One region of the Arthrobacter sp. TmtSoilC51 genome, then DNA from elsewhere that is predicted to be linked to it. Evidence: riboswitches for the same ligand, from Rfam matches in the RefSeq annotation. Region 1 holds a riboswitch; each other region holds the start of a gene.
What was found. Region 1 has a riboswitch for thiamine pyrophosphate ahead of ACZ5G6_RS16475 (FAD-dependent oxidoreductase). Riboswitches for the same ligand answer to the same signal wherever they lie in the genome.
Positions count from the first base shown of each region.

Region 2: linked by a shared signal. The riboswitch ahead of ACZ5G6_RS20885 (ECF transporter S component) and the one ahead of ACZ5G6_RS16475 (FAD-dependent oxidoreductase) in region 1 are both predicted to bind thiamine pyrophosphate.
Region 3: linked by a shared signal. The riboswitch ahead of ACZ5G6_RS14430 (bifunctional hydroxymethylpyrimidine kinase/phosphomethylpyrimidine kinase) and the one ahead of ACZ5G6_RS16475 (FAD-dependent oxidoreductase) in region 1 are both predicted to bind thiamine pyrophosphate.
Region 4: linked by a shared signal. The riboswitch ahead of thiC (phosphomethylpyrimidine synthase ThiC) and the one ahead of ACZ5G6_RS16475 (FAD-dependent oxidoreductase) in region 1 are both predicted to bind thiamine pyrophosphate.

Region 1 is NZ_AP035877.1:3,618,346-3,621,793, forward strand. It holds gene thiS (sulfur carrier protein ThiS) at 1-91, opposite strand, end outside; gene ACZ5G6_RS16475 (FAD-dependent oxidoreductase) at 88-1,374, opposite strand; TPP riboswitch at 1,367-1,484, opposite strand; gene thiE (thiamine phosphate synthase) at 1,512-2,195, shown strand; gene ACZ5G6_RS16485 (ferritin-like fold-containing protein) at 2,238-2,906, opposite strand; gene ACZ5G6_RS16490 (RNB domain-containing ribonuclease) at 2,948-3,448, shown strand, end outside.
Region 2 is NZ_AP035877.1:4,572,327-4,575,774, reverse strand. It holds gene ACZ5G6_RS20895 (DUF4235 domain-containing protein) at 1-69, opposite strand, end outside; gene ACZ5G6_RS20890 (NUDIX hydrolase) at 106-783, opposite strand; TPP riboswitch at 987-1,123, shown strand; gene ACZ5G6_RS20885 (ECF transporter S component) at 1,204-1,824, shown strand; gene ACZ5G6_RS20880 (ABC transporter ATP-binding protein) at 1,824-3,422, shown strand; gene ACZ5G6_RS20875 (energy-coupling factor transporter transmembrane component T family protein) at 3,419-3,448, shown strand, end outside.
Region 3 is NZ_AP035877.1:3,166,937-3,170,384, reverse strand. It holds gene ACZ5G6_RS14435 (Rne/Rng family ribonuclease) at 1-1,520, shown strand, start outside; TPP riboswitch at 1,664-1,762, shown strand; gene ACZ5G6_RS14430 (bifunctional hydroxymethylpyrimidine kinase/phosphomethylpyrimidine kinase) at 1,754-3,310, shown strand.
Region 4 is NZ_AP035877.1:3,253,022-3,256,469, forward strand. It holds gene ACZ5G6_RS14870 (VOC family protein) at 1-286, opposite strand, end outside; gene ACZ5G6_RS14875 (amidohydrolase family protein) at 364-1,446, opposite strand; TPP riboswitch at 1,534-1,641, shown strand; gene thiC (phosphomethylpyrimidine synthase ThiC) at 1,636-3,448, shown strand, end outside.

The sequences.
Region 1 (3,448 bases):
CCAGGGTGCGGCCTGTAATGGCGCTGACGAGCGTGCTGACGGATGCATCGTCCGCCACGGCATGATCGGAGCCGTTGAGTTTGATATTCATACTGTTTCCTTGGTGGGAGATTGTGCAGCTGCGGGGGTTGGAGTCCGTTGGCCTGCGTTCGCCGCAAAGCGGTCGGGCCGGAAGATTGACCAGCGTGGATCGGAGGAACCGGTTATCAGCCCGCCCACGATCTTTGCGGCGATGGGCGTCAATAGAACGCCATGGCGGAAGAAGCCGGTTGCGATCACCAAACCCTCGATGTTGCCGCTGGGTCCAGCGACGCGTCCAAGGAGCGGTGCGTTGTCCGGAGTGCCGGGCCGTGCGCGGGCTGTGGCTTCCAACAGTTCCAGCTCCGCCACGGCAGGAACCAACACTTGGGCATCACGCAGGAGTTGATAGACGCCTCCGGCGGACACTGCGTTGGTGGACGCGGATAGTCCGTCCTCGCGCTGGGTAGCTCCAATCACCACCGTTCCGTCGGCCCGGGGGACGATGTACACCGGCACTCCGCGCACCATGCCCCGGATGGTGGATGTGAGGAGCGGCTGGAGGTGTTCGGGAACGCGCAGCCTGAGGATGTCGCCATAGACCGGCCGCACGGGCAGGCTGAGACCCTCGGGGAGATTGCCTAGCCTTGCCGCATCCAGCCCGCAGGCGACCACGGTCTCTGACGCCAAAACGACGCGCCCGTCGCCGGATCCGGCGCCCGGATCGAGCTCGACTCCGCAGACGCGGTCCCCGTCCCACAGCAAACGGGACGCTGGGAACGGCAGCGCGAAACCGTCCTCCGCTCCGGAAACCCACGTTGCGTCACTTCGACTGTGGCCTGCCAGCCCTTCCATGAGGCATCGTGCAAGCATCCGTGGGTCCACTTGATGGTCCGCCGGGATGTCGAAGGCGCTGGAAATCTGTGGGCTGAGCAGGGGCTCACGCTCGCGCGCTTGCCGCAAGGACAAAGGCTCTACCTGAAGCCCTGCGGCCTGCTGGACTGTGCGGAGGTCTGCCAGCGCGCGGCGGTCGGCAGCATCGGCGCCAACGGCGATTGTCGACGTCGTGCGGTATCCGGTGGCTGATTCGTCGCCGGGCAGGCTCCGGACAAAAGCCGGCCACAAATGAGAGGACTCCAGCATGAGTTCCAGGAGGTCTTCCTCCTGGTAGTGAAGTTCACTCACAGGAGCGAGCATCCCGGCAGCGGCGAACGTCGCGCCCGCTGCCGGTGCGGGATCAATAAGGACCACCGAGCGGCCGTGTCGGCGGGCTTCGTGGGCGATGCCAAGGCCAATGATGCCGCCACCGATGACCGCAACATCCGCCTGCAGAGGGTTTTGGCCGGATTCTGCCATGCGTTTCCTTCCCTACGCCGGTATTAGCCGGATCAGGTCAAGCGGTCGGCGCTGAAGCCCTCTCAGCCGGACGGTCATATGACGCTGTCACGGCTCCCGCAGTACGTGCCCAGTTTAGAGGAACTACTCTGGTTTCCATGACCCAGCATGATGTCCACACCACTGCCCGTCTCTATTTGTGCACCGATGCCCGCAAGCGGCAGGGCGATTTTGAAGACTTCGTCGACGCCGCGTTTGAGGGCGGCGTCGACATCATCCAGCTTCGCGACAAGACGCTCGAGGCCGCCGAGGAGCTGGAGGTCCTGGAGGTCCTGCACAACGTTGCCCGCCGGCACGGAAGGCTGTGGGCCGTCAACGACCGTGCCGATGTTGCCAGTATTTCCGGGGCTCCTGTGTTCCATATCGGCCAAAAAGACATCCCATTACGCGCAGCACGGCACCTCCTCCACGACCAGACCGTCATCGGCCTGTCCACCCACACACCGGACCAGGTTGACGCGGCCATAGAGGCCTCCCCGGGCCGCAGTGGGCTGGATTATTTCTGCGTTGGTCCAGTATGGGCGACACCCACGAAGCCAGGCCGCGAAGCAGTCGGGCTGGATCTGGTCACATATGCCGCGGAAGCCGTAAAGCGCGCAGACGAGGAGACTGTGGGTGGCGTGCTCCTCCCCTGGTTCGCTATCGGCGGCATCGACCTCACCAACGTTGAACAGGTGGTTGCCGCGGGAGCGAGCCGGATCGTCGTCGTGCGGGCCATCACCGAGGCGCAGGACCCGACGGCGGCGGCCAAGACGCTGCTGGAAGCGCTCGACGCCGCTTAGGTATCGGCACCCGGTTGGCCGCGGCGCGAAAGCGAAATATGCCTAAGCCGTGAGCCCGAGCCCGGACATCCGCCGTCCGTGCCGTTCGGCAAGCTCGGCGGTGAGCGCCTTGACTGCCGCCCGCGAATCCCCTTCGCCCTTGAGCATTGGGCCCAAGTGAGGATGTTCCAGGCCGACACGTTGGGCTTGGGTCAGCGCTTCTCCGACGAGGCGCCGGCCCCACAAAGCGAGTCGCGACGCGAGGCGCGGGTCATCAGCCAGCGCCCGGCGCAGGAGGACGCGGAGTACTTCCGTGGCTTGGTCGGCGGAGGCAACCTTCTGGACAAAGAGTTGCGTCCCGGCGTCAAGGAACGAAGCCACCATCCGGTAGAAGTCCGACGACACTGTGTCGATCACATAGGCCTTCATGACTGATTCAAACCAGTCCGCTGGCTTTGTTCGCTCGTGGAAGTGGTCAAAGGAGCGCTGGAACGGAAGCATGGCATCCTCGGCATCGAGTCCCATCTCCGATAACCGCGTGCTGATCAAGGCAAAGTTTCCGTATGCGCCAACTGCGATCTTTGCCAGCACTGCCCTGTCATGCAGGGTGGGAGCGTACCGGGAGTCGAAAGACAGCCGGCCAAACGCCGAGAGCTCGCCATAGGCCATGGCTCCCAGCAGCTCGGAGGCGAGGCGCTGGACGCGAGCATTGTCGTCCGGGGAAGTGCTCATGGTCCAAGACTATCCAGCGATTTCGGGCTAACCTGATTTTCGTGTCACATCATCGGATTTCGCCCAACGTCGACGACTCGTCGGACCAGCTCGCCGAGGCATTTGCTGCCCTCCGGACCGAGCTGGAGCTCCCTGGTGAATACCCGGCCGAGGCCGTAGCGGAAGCCCGGAAGGCGGTAGAAAACCATACACTGCCGGAACGTGACCTCCGGGACATTCCGTTCGTGACCATTGATCCAGCCACGTCCACTGACCTGGACCAGGCGGTGTTCATTGAACGTGCCGGTGACGGTTACAGAGTCCTCTATGCAATCGCCGACGTGCCATCCTTTGTTGCTCCAGGCGGGGCGTTGGATGCAGAAACCCGGCACCGGGGGCAAACGTTCTACGCTCCTGACGGGAGGATCCCGCTGCATCCGGAAGTTATCAGCGAGAACGCCGGCAGCCTGTTGGCTGATCAGGACTGCAGCGCCTTCGTGTGGGACTTCGAGCTGGACCACAATGCCGAAGTATCCGCCATGTCCGTGTCCCGCGGAACTGTC
Region 2 (3,448 bases), 950 kb from region 1:
CAATTTGGTGCCGACGAATCCGGCCCCCAGGCTTACTCCGGCACCCAGCAGCTTGAAAAAGAGGTTCATGCCCCCAGCCTAGCCTCAGATCCTGGCGGCTTGGGACTAGCGGCGGGTTTCCCGTTCCTTGAGGAAAGCTGCCATGGAACCTCGTGGGGCCAGGACAGGAACAACGGCGTGGTCGGCTGACCAGACAGCATCCACGGTTCCGAGACCGGCAATTTCCTTGAGCAGGTAATACGTGGGTGGCATCAGTTGCAAGTTACCGGCGGCCTCGGCTGTCAGAATCCCGTCCACGGGCATCCAGAGTGATTGCCACGCTTCAGTGGTCTGATGCTGGGGCTGTGCGTCCGGAGCAGGCTTGGCCACATAGAAGTACGTATCGAAGCGCTTGGGCATGTCCGTGGGCGTGACCCAGTTGGCCCAAGGGCGTAAGTCCGACGGCTCAAGGCCAAGTCCGGCCTCCTCCCAAACCTCGCGCAAAGCAGCGGTGAGAACCATGCCTGACTTTGCCGGGGCCTGTTCGGGATTGACGGCGATGGAGCTCAGGTGCCAGTCTGCGGCATGCCGTTGGAGCAATTCAGCCGGATAATCCCAGCCATCCTGGTCTGCGGCATCAACGCGACCTCCCGGAAAGACCACCATTCCGGCAGCGAAATCCATGGTGGCTACCCTGTGCTGGACGAAGGCCTCAAGCCCGCCCGGGGCATCGCGGAGCAGGATAACGCTCGCAGCCAGGCGGGGTTGGGGAACTTGCTTGTCCGTAATGGGAAGGTCGGTCATGAAATGCCCCTTTGCCGCGTCGATTCTGCTCGATCATTCTCTCAGGTCTGGTTGTGGGGCCTGGCGTGCGTGCCAAGGCGGGCGAATGGGGCGCAGAACGGGCCCCGCAACGCAGGAGTCGGGGAGCCAACCGCTTTATGACCAGCCCAAGGAGCCCCCGAACACCCACAGGTGTAAACTGAACCACGCCCATAAGGGCAGATTAATAACGACAGGGGAGCGCCGCCGTCGGACCTTGCAGAGATGCAGGAGACGCGAGGGCGCTGAGAGTGCGGACAGCCGCAGACCCTCGAACCTGATCCGGTTAGTACCGGCGCAAGGGAGTCGAGCTTCTCAGAGTGTCCGGATCCGGACGGCGAAAGCCGGCCGGGAGGTTCCGGGGAGCACTTTCCCCTCCTGTAACCTCAGGAGGCAGAAAAAATGACCACGGCAAGCGTGAAGAAGACCAGTTATAGCTGGCGTGTTGTAGACATCGTGGTGGCAGCATTGATTGCCATCGCCGGCGGCGTGATCTTCTGGGCCTGGTCCCAGGGCGCCGCAATCGTATCCATCCCCATGAACGTCACGTATCCGCCGCTCACCGGTTTGATCGCCGGTGGTTGGATGATCCCGGCTGTCCTGGGCATGCTCATCATCCGCAAACCGGGCGCAGCCCTGTTCTGCGAAGCCGTCGCCGCCACCGGTGAACTCATCATGGGTTCCCAGTACGGCACCACCGTCCTCATCTCCGGTGTCCTGCAGGGGCTCGGAGCTGAACTCGTCTTCGCCGCGTTCCGGTACAAGAAGTTCAACCTGTCCACTGCACTCCTTGCAGGCGCGGGCTCCGGACTCTTCTGCGGTCTCAACGATTCCTTCCTGCCCTGGGGCTGGAACATCGCCTACGAAGCAATCGACAAGTTGGCCTACATCGCCTTCACTACGCTGTCCGGTGCGATCATCGCCGGCGCACTGTCCTGGGTTGCCACGCGCGGGCTGGCCAAGACCGGCGTCCTAAGCTCCTTCGCGTCGCGCAAGGCTGCTTCGGAGCCAGTCTTCAACTAATGCCTGCGAAAGAAAGCAGCAACCAGGTCCGCCCTGCCGCCATTACCGCCCAAGGGTGGGGATGGCGGCATGCGGGCCGTTCCGCGCCCGCCATCCAGGACCTCGATCTCCGGATCGAGCCCGGCGAGCGTGTGCTGCTGCTGGGTCCTTCAGGCGCTGGCAAGTCGACGTTGCTGCATGCCCTTGCCGGCGTGTTGGGTGACGAGGAAGACGATTCAGACGAGTCCGGCTCGCTGTTGATCGACGGCGTTGTTCCCCGTGAACAGCGTGGCCGCGCCGGTCTGATGCAGCAGGATCCGGAAACCCAAGTGGTGCTCTCCCGGGTGGGCGACGACGTCGCGTTCGGCGCCGAGAACCTGGCCGTCCCGCGCGGGGAGATATGGGCGCGCGTCCATGAAGCGCTCGACGACGTCGGGTTGCGCACCGCTGCTGGCGGCGGCCTGCCCCTGGACCATCCCACGGCAGCGCTCTCCGGGGGGCAGAAGCAGCGCCTTGCGTTGGCTGGCATCCTGGCGATGCGGCCCGGGCTGATCCTGCTGGACGAACCTACGGCCAACCTGGATCCTGCTGGAGTCCTTGAGGTTCGGGACGCCGTGCAGCGCTGCCTGGACAAGACCGGCGCCACGTTGGTTGTTGTGGAACACCGTGTGTCCGTTTGGAAGGACCTGGTGGACAGGATCGTAGTCCTCCAGCCCGGCTCGGCGGGAGGCGGCGTACTTCTGGATGGCCCACCGGATCAGGTTCTCTCCGAAGCCCGCACCATGTTGATGGCAGCGGGAGTGTGGGTGCCGGGATACGTTCCAGCCACTCGCGCCCGCAGGACCACAGCTCAGGAATTGGACGGCCATGAATCCACCGCGCAGCTCCTCCTCGTGGCACAGGACCTGGCTGTTTCCCGCGAGAAGCCCGGCCGTCGCGGCTTCAGAACCATCCGGCCCGTTCCCGTGCAGTCGGGCATCACTGCTCAAGTGAGGTCCGGCCAGGCGCTCACCATCACCGGGCCCAACGGTGCCGGCAAGTCCACCTTTGCGCTCACGTTGGCCGGCCTTTTGGCGCCCGTGGACGGCAAGGTGAGTGCCGCCGTCGAACTTTCCGAGGGAGCTGGAATCGATCCCTTCAAGTGGAAGGCGGATCAGCTGATTTCGCGCATTGGCACTGTGTTCCAGGAACCGGAGCACCAGTTCGTCACGGGCAATGTCCTGGATGAGCTGATGTTCGGGCCAAAACATCTGGGACATGGTGAAGAACGCGTGGATGAATTGCTGGAGCGTTTGCGGCTTACGCATTTGGTGGACGCGAACCCCTACACCTTGTCCGGCGGCGAGAAACGCAGGCTGTCCGTGGCCACGGTGCTTGCAGCCCACCCGAAAGTGCTGGTGCTGGACGAGCCAACGTTCGGCCAGGACGCCAATACCTGGGCCGAACTGGCATCGTTCCTGTCGGAACTCCTTGACGCCGGAACTGCCGTTGTCTCTGTGACTCACGATGAGGAATTCAGCGCGGTCCTTGGCGGTACGGAGCTGCGGCTGGATCCGGTGACGCAAGTGCTCCCGGACCCGCACGGCGAGGAAGCCCGCCAGGAAGCCGGTGCAGCATGAGGGACGCCCTGAACCTCCGCGGCAAC
Region 3 (3,448 bases), 450 kb from region 1:
ATGGAGAACCTGACCTCACCATCAAGGTGGTCCGGGATGTCTTCAACGAGGACTTCTCCAAGCTGATCGTCTCCGGCGACGACGCGTGGGACACCATTGAGGCTTACGTCACGTATGTTGCTCCCGATTTGGTGGGCCGCCTTGAGAAGTGGACCAAGGACCAGGACATTTTTGCTGCCTGGCGGATCGACGAACAGATCCACAAGGCCCTGGAGCGCAAGGTCTTCCTGCCGTCCGGCGGTTCCCTTGTCATCGACCGCACCGAGGCGATGACCGTGGTGGACGTCAACACGGGTAAGTTCACCGGCAGCGGTGGAAACCTGGAAGAAACCGTCACCAAGAACAACCTTGAAGCAGCCGAGGAAGTAGTTCGCCAGCTGCGGCTGCGCGACATCGGCGGCATCATCGTCATCGACTTCATCGACATGGTCCTCGAATCGAACCGTGACCTGGTGCTTCGCCGATTGGTTGAATGCCTGGGCCGTGACCGCACCAAGCACCAAGTTGCTGAAGTGACGTCGCTTGGCCTGGTGCAGATGACGCGCAAGCGCATGGGCACAGGCCTGCTTGAAGTGTTCGGTGAGCAGTGCGAGCACTGCGCCGGACGCGGTGTCGTCACGCATGATGAGCCCGTGGAGCACCGACGCGCCAACGTAGTTGCCGCCGAGCACCACCGTCCACACACAGAACCCCAGCAGCCTGCTGCCCGGACTGAACGCAAGCGTCGCCGTGGGAAAGGTGGGGGACCGGCAATTGCCGAGGAACCAGTCTCCGCTCACAGCACTGCTGCCACCCCAGTAATTACGGCGACTGCCAAGGAGTCCGTTGACCCCGTTCGCCAGGCGAAGGCCGAGGCGACCAGGGCAGCACTTGCCACCATCGCCGCTGCGGCGCATGCCGCCCACTTGCACGACGACGAAGTTCACCGCGCGGAGGAGCAAGCCCGCGCTGCGGGCCAGCACGGCCACACTGCCGAATCCGTGCCTGATGCTGCAACCGGCGATGCCGGGGGCCAGGCCGCAGGAGATGCCGCCAGCCATGAAGCAACGGTTCGGGAAGCACGGTCCACGCCTGTTTTGCGCTTCGGCGGCGAAGAAGTGGCGCTTCCATTTGTGGAACACCACGAGGAACCATCTGCGGGCAAGCCGGCCATGAGCCTGGACCTGCTGGCGGAAGCATTCTCGCACCTTGGTGCTGCACCGGCTGCGGAGGAAGTGGTCACGGATACGGCTTCCGAAGCTTCCCCTGCGACTGCCTCCGCGGCCAGCGCTGCGGCCACAGGCGATCAGCCCGATCGTTCTACGCGTTCGCGTGGCGGTCGAGGCCGAAGGAACCGCAGCGCGAGCAGGGCACAGGGAGCCGCAAACGAAACCAGCGTGGAACACCACGAGGTAACTGCCGCGGCCGCAGGTGGAACGGCCCATGAGGCCAAGGCGCCGGTAGCGGAAGAGCCTGCCAAAAAGAAGGCAGCTGACGAGCCCATCATCCTCGGCGTGGGAGTTCCAGCTTCCGAGTTGTAAGCACGTCAGCGCTGACCACGTAGTGAAAGAGTCCCGCAGCATCCGATTTCGTCGGATACTGCGGGACTCTTTGTCGCTGGCGGTCACATCCATTCACCGAAGCTGCCCGGTTCCCGGACGGCTGGACTTCCCGGCTACGCTAGGAAACTGACACGGGGTGCCGGGCGCTGGGCCAGGCTGAGATCCAGACCCGTTGAACCTGTCCGGTTAGCACCGGCGAAGGGATGTCCATCATGACTTCATTGCCGAGTTCCCCTGTCTACCCCCTTTACCCCGCTGGTAGCGTTGGCGGCCCCGTGCCTGGCCGGCAACATCCGCGCGTGCTTAGCATTGCCGGCTCGGATCCGTCCGGAGGCGCCGGAATCCAGGCAGACCTGAAGAGCATTGCTGCACACGGTGGTTATGGAATGGCTGCCATCACGGCGCTGACTGCGCAGAACACCCTTGGTGTCAGTGCAGTCCATGTTCCGCCCGTGGAATTCCTGCGCCAGCAACTGGACGCCATCAGCAGCGACATTGAGATTGATGCCGTCAAGATCGGGATGTTGGGTGACGCCTCTGTCATCCACGAAGTCCGCAGCTGGCTCGAAGAGGTGCGTCCCGCCGTCGTGGTCCTTGACCCGGTGATGGTGGCCACCAGTGGCGACCGTCTTCTGCGCGAGACCGCCGAAAGCGCGCTGCGCAGCCTCCTGCCCTTGGCGGATCTCGTCACCCCCAACCTTCCCGAACTGGCCATGTTGTTGGGCGAGCCTGAAGCCCTGGACTGGGCCACCGCGCTTGACCAAGGCAAGCGTCTGGCTGCCGACTGTGGAACCACCGTGTTGGTGAAGGGCGGCCATTTGGCGGGAACGGAATGTCCTGATGCCCTGGTCAATACGAGCGGCTTGCTGCGTCAGGACGTCATCGAAGTGGCTGGTCCCCGCGTGGATACCAGGAACAGCCACGGAACGGGCTGTTCACTCTCCTCGGCATTGGCCACGGTGCAGGCCCGCAGAGGTGACTGGGAAGCGTCCCTCCGGGAGGTTAAGCCGTGGCTGCTGCAGGCCCTCTCTGCGGCCGACGGGCTCGAGGTGGGCAGGGGCAGTGGGCCCATCCATCACTTCCACCATTTGGAGCCAACGCTGGATCCCGCTGGCCAGTCCGGCGATTTTGCCGCGCGGCTGTGGGCGGAAGCCACACCGGAATTGGACGGAATTTACGGCCTGGCCTTCATCCAGGGCCTGCAGTCCGGGGGGCTCCCGGAGCCCGAGTTCAACTACTACCTCGCCCAGGATGCCATCTACCTCAACGGCTATTCCCGCGTTTTGGCCCGCGCCGGTGCACTGGCCCCCACGGAGGAAGAGCAGCTTTTCTGGGCCAAGGCATCGCAGACCTGCCTTGAGGTCGAGTCCGAGCTTCATCGGAACTGGCTGAGCACGCGCCCGGCTACGACGCAGACCGGACCCGTGACCAAGTCGTACGTGGACCACCTCCTGTCCACCTCCGCTTCGGGCAGTTACGCCGTGTTGCTGGCGGCAATCCTGCCCTGCTACTGGCTGTACGCGGAGGTAGGCCGGCAACTTCACGCAGCGTACGTGGATGCAGGCGCACCCGGCGACCACCCGTACGCCGACTGGTTGAAGACGTACGCCGACGAGGAGTTTGCTGCCGCAACCCGGAAAGCGATCGACCTTACGGACGCAGCTGCCCTCAGAGCCTCTGCGCAGGAACGCGAGGCCATGGTTGAGGCCTTCGCACACTCTTGCCGCTACGAGACGGCCTTCTTTGATGCACCCCGGCTCTACGCCTGAGTCGGATTTCCGTGGTTCTTGCGTGGCCAATCCACGAAAACTCCCGCGCGTCGCCGGCCAAATCGCAGTATTTCCGCCCAAACCCTGTAGGCTGTATGGGCACGGTGCCGGGAGAGTCCGTTACAACTGGTGATGCAA
Region 4 (3,448 bases), 370 kb from region 1:
TGGCGATAGTGGCCGCCAGGGACGGCTGGTCCTGGAAAAGGATGGCCGTATGGAAAAGTCCCGCTTCGCCGCGACCCGGAATCTGCAGTCCGGCGGCGGGTGCGAGGTGAACCACCGGCTTCCCCAGCCGCCCCAGGTAAAGTCCGCCATCCTGCTCGGCAACTACCTCAAGGCCCAGGGCCCTTTGGTAGTAGTCGCTCATGAGCTTCATGTCGCCAACCTTGAGCATGACGGTGCCCATGGTGAGTTCGGCAGGAAGGAGGTCCTGGCTTGATGCTGTGGTCATGTGAAGCTCCCGGTTTATAGGTGGCCGCCCTTCGGCACGTTCTACCTATCTAAATTACTTGAAGCTTCAATTTATTCCTAGCGGACGACGTTTCCTCGCAGGACAACATGATTCAGGCTCCCGACAGTGCCGATCCTCTGGCGAGGATCCTCACGGCAGACCACGACGTCGGCACTGGCACCTTCGCTGATACCCTCAGCTCCCAGCCACTTTCGTGCGCCCCAGCACGCAGCGTCGAGGACAGCGGTTGGCGGCAGGCCGGCGTCGTGCAGTTCCTGCATCTCATCCGCTATACGGCCGTGCTCGATCACGCTGCCGGCATCCGTTCCCGCAAAAATCGTCACGCCGGCTTCAAAAGCCTCCAACACCCGTTCACGGCGTCGTTCCCACAGACGCGTCATGTGGTCGGCGTACCCAGGAAACTTTGGGGCAGCTTGGGCGGCGATCTCCGGAAAAGTCGCAATGTTGACCAACGTAGGAACAATCGGCACGGACTGCTCCACGAGACGGGGAATGTGCCGGGGCAAGAGGCCGGTGGCGTGTTCAATGCAATCAATATCGGCGTCGAGCATGTCGTCAATGGTGTCTTCAGCGAAACAGTGGGCCGTCACCCGGGCACCTTCGTCATGGGCGGCGGCGATGGCATCCCGGACCAGGTCCGCGGGAAAGGAAACTGCAAGGTCACCGGCGTCGCGGTCGATCCAGTCGCCGACGATCTTCACCCACCCGTCTCCGTCACGGGCTTCCTTGCGGACCGTCTCCACAAGCTCGTCCGGCTCGACTTCATGGCCCAAGCCGCGCAAGTACCGGCGGCTGCGTGCGATGTGGCGGCCTGCCCTGATGAGTCGGGGCAGGTCCTGGCGCTGCTGGACCCATCGCGTGTCGCTGGGCGACCCAGCATCGCGGATCAGCAACGTGCCGGCCTTAAGGTCCGCCTGCGCCTGGGCAAGCGTAGTCTGCTCATCTACCGTCCCACCAACGCCAAGTCCAATATGGCAATGGGCGTCAACAAAACCGGGAAGGACCCATCCATCCAGCACGGAATCGGGCGGTGCGGCGGGACGTTGGAAGGTCAGCCTGCCATCGACGGACCACAACCCGTGCCGTTGGTCGTCTCCTGCCACAAGCACAGGTCCGCTGAATTCGATGATGTTCTGCATGGCAAAAAGCCTAGTGGGCCCCGTAGCTTCGGGCTCGACGTTTTCGGATATGACTGGGGTGCAGGCCGCGGGCTGTGGTAGCTTCGTCTACGACCACACGGGGGCCCTTGCAGGGGCTGAGATCGGACTGACGCAGTCTGCGACCGTTGAACCTGTCCGGGTAATGCCGGCGAAGGAAGTGAGTAATCCTTGAGCACCACCGAAACACAGCACAGCCCTGCCCAAAGCCAGGCCAGTACCAGCGAAAATGCGGCGGGAAGCGTCACACAGTCGCTGAAATCCCATTCGCTGGCTTGGCTGGAAGACCCCGCGAATGGCATTCGCGTCCCCGTCACGGAGATCGCGCTTGAACCGTCCCCCAACGGCGAAGCAAACGCTCCGCTGCAGGTGTACCGAACCGCGGGGCCGGGCAGTGATCCCGTAGTGGGCCTGGAGCCCTTCCGGGCCGCATGGATCGAGGGCCGCGGCGACACGGAAGCCTACTCGGGCCGCGAACGGAACCTGCTCGACGACGGCAAGTCGGCTGTCCGCCGCGGCGCAGCGTCGGCAGAGTGGAAGGGCGCTCAGCCGGTGCCCCGCCGCGCCGTCGAGGGCAAGACCGTCACGCAGATGCACTACGCCAAGCAAGGCATCATTACGCCTGAAATGCAGTTCGTGGCGTTGCGTGAGAACTGCGATGTTGAACTCGTCAGGAGTGAAGTCGCCGCAGGCCGGGCCATCATCCCCAACAACATCAACCACCCTGAATCCGAGCCGATGATCATCGGCAAGGCATTCCTGGTCAAGATCAATGCCAACATCGGCAACTCCGCGGTCACGAGCTCCATTGCCGAAGAAGTAGACAAGCTGCAGTGGGCCACGCAATGGGGCGCCGACACCGTCATGGACCTCTCCACCGGAGATGACATCCACACCACCCGTGAGTGGATCATCCGCAACTCCCCGGTGCCCATCGGCACTGTCCCGATCTACCAAGCCCTTGAAAAGGTCAACGGCGAAGCCAACAAGCTCACGTGGGAGATCTTCCGCGACACCGTGATCGAGCAGTGCGAGCAGGGTGTTGACTACATGACCATCCATGCAGGCGTGCTGCTTCGGTATGTGCCGCTGACAGCCAACCGCGTCACCGGCATCGTGTCCCGCGGCGGCTCGATCATGGCGGGTTGGTGCCTGGCGCACCACCAGGAAAACTTCCTCTACACGCACTTCGATGAGCTGTGCGAAATCTTCGCCAAGTACGATGTCGCGTTCTCCCTCGGTGACGGGCTGCGCCCGGGCGCCACGGCGGATGCCAACGATGCTGCCCAGTTCGCCGAGCTGGACACCCTCGCCGAACTGACGCAGCGGGCATGGGAGTTCGACGTCCAGGTGATGGTCGAAGGACCGGGCCACGTACCGTTCCATCTGGTCCGGGAGAACGTGGAGCGCCAACAGGAACTCTGCAAGGGTGCACCGTTCTACACCCTGGGTCCCCTGGTCACCGATGTCGCCCCCGGCTACGACCACATCACTTCAGCCATCGGCGCCACGGAAATCGCCCGCTACGGTACCGCCATGCTCTGCTACGTGACGCCGAAAGAGCACCTCGGACTGCCGAACAAGGACGACGTCAAGACCGGCGTCATCACGTACAAGATCGCGGCGCACGCCGCTGACCTCGCCAAGGGCCACCCTGGAGCGAACGAACGCGACGACGCCCTCTCCAAGGCCCGCTTCGAATTCCGTTGGCGCGACCAGTTCGCACTTTCCCTGGACCCTGTCACTGCAGAGGCATTCCACGACGAAACACTGCCTGCGGAACCGGCGAAGACAGCCCACTTCTGCTCGATGTGCGGACCCAAATTCTGTTCCATGCGCATCAGCCAGGACATCCGCGACGAATACGGATCAGCGGAGTCGCAGGCAGCCATTGCGGAAATGTACAGCGGGATGCGGGAGAAGAGCGAAGAGTTCCTGGCGTCAGGCGGCAAGGTCTACCTGCCGGAGCTGCAGGTTCCCTCCA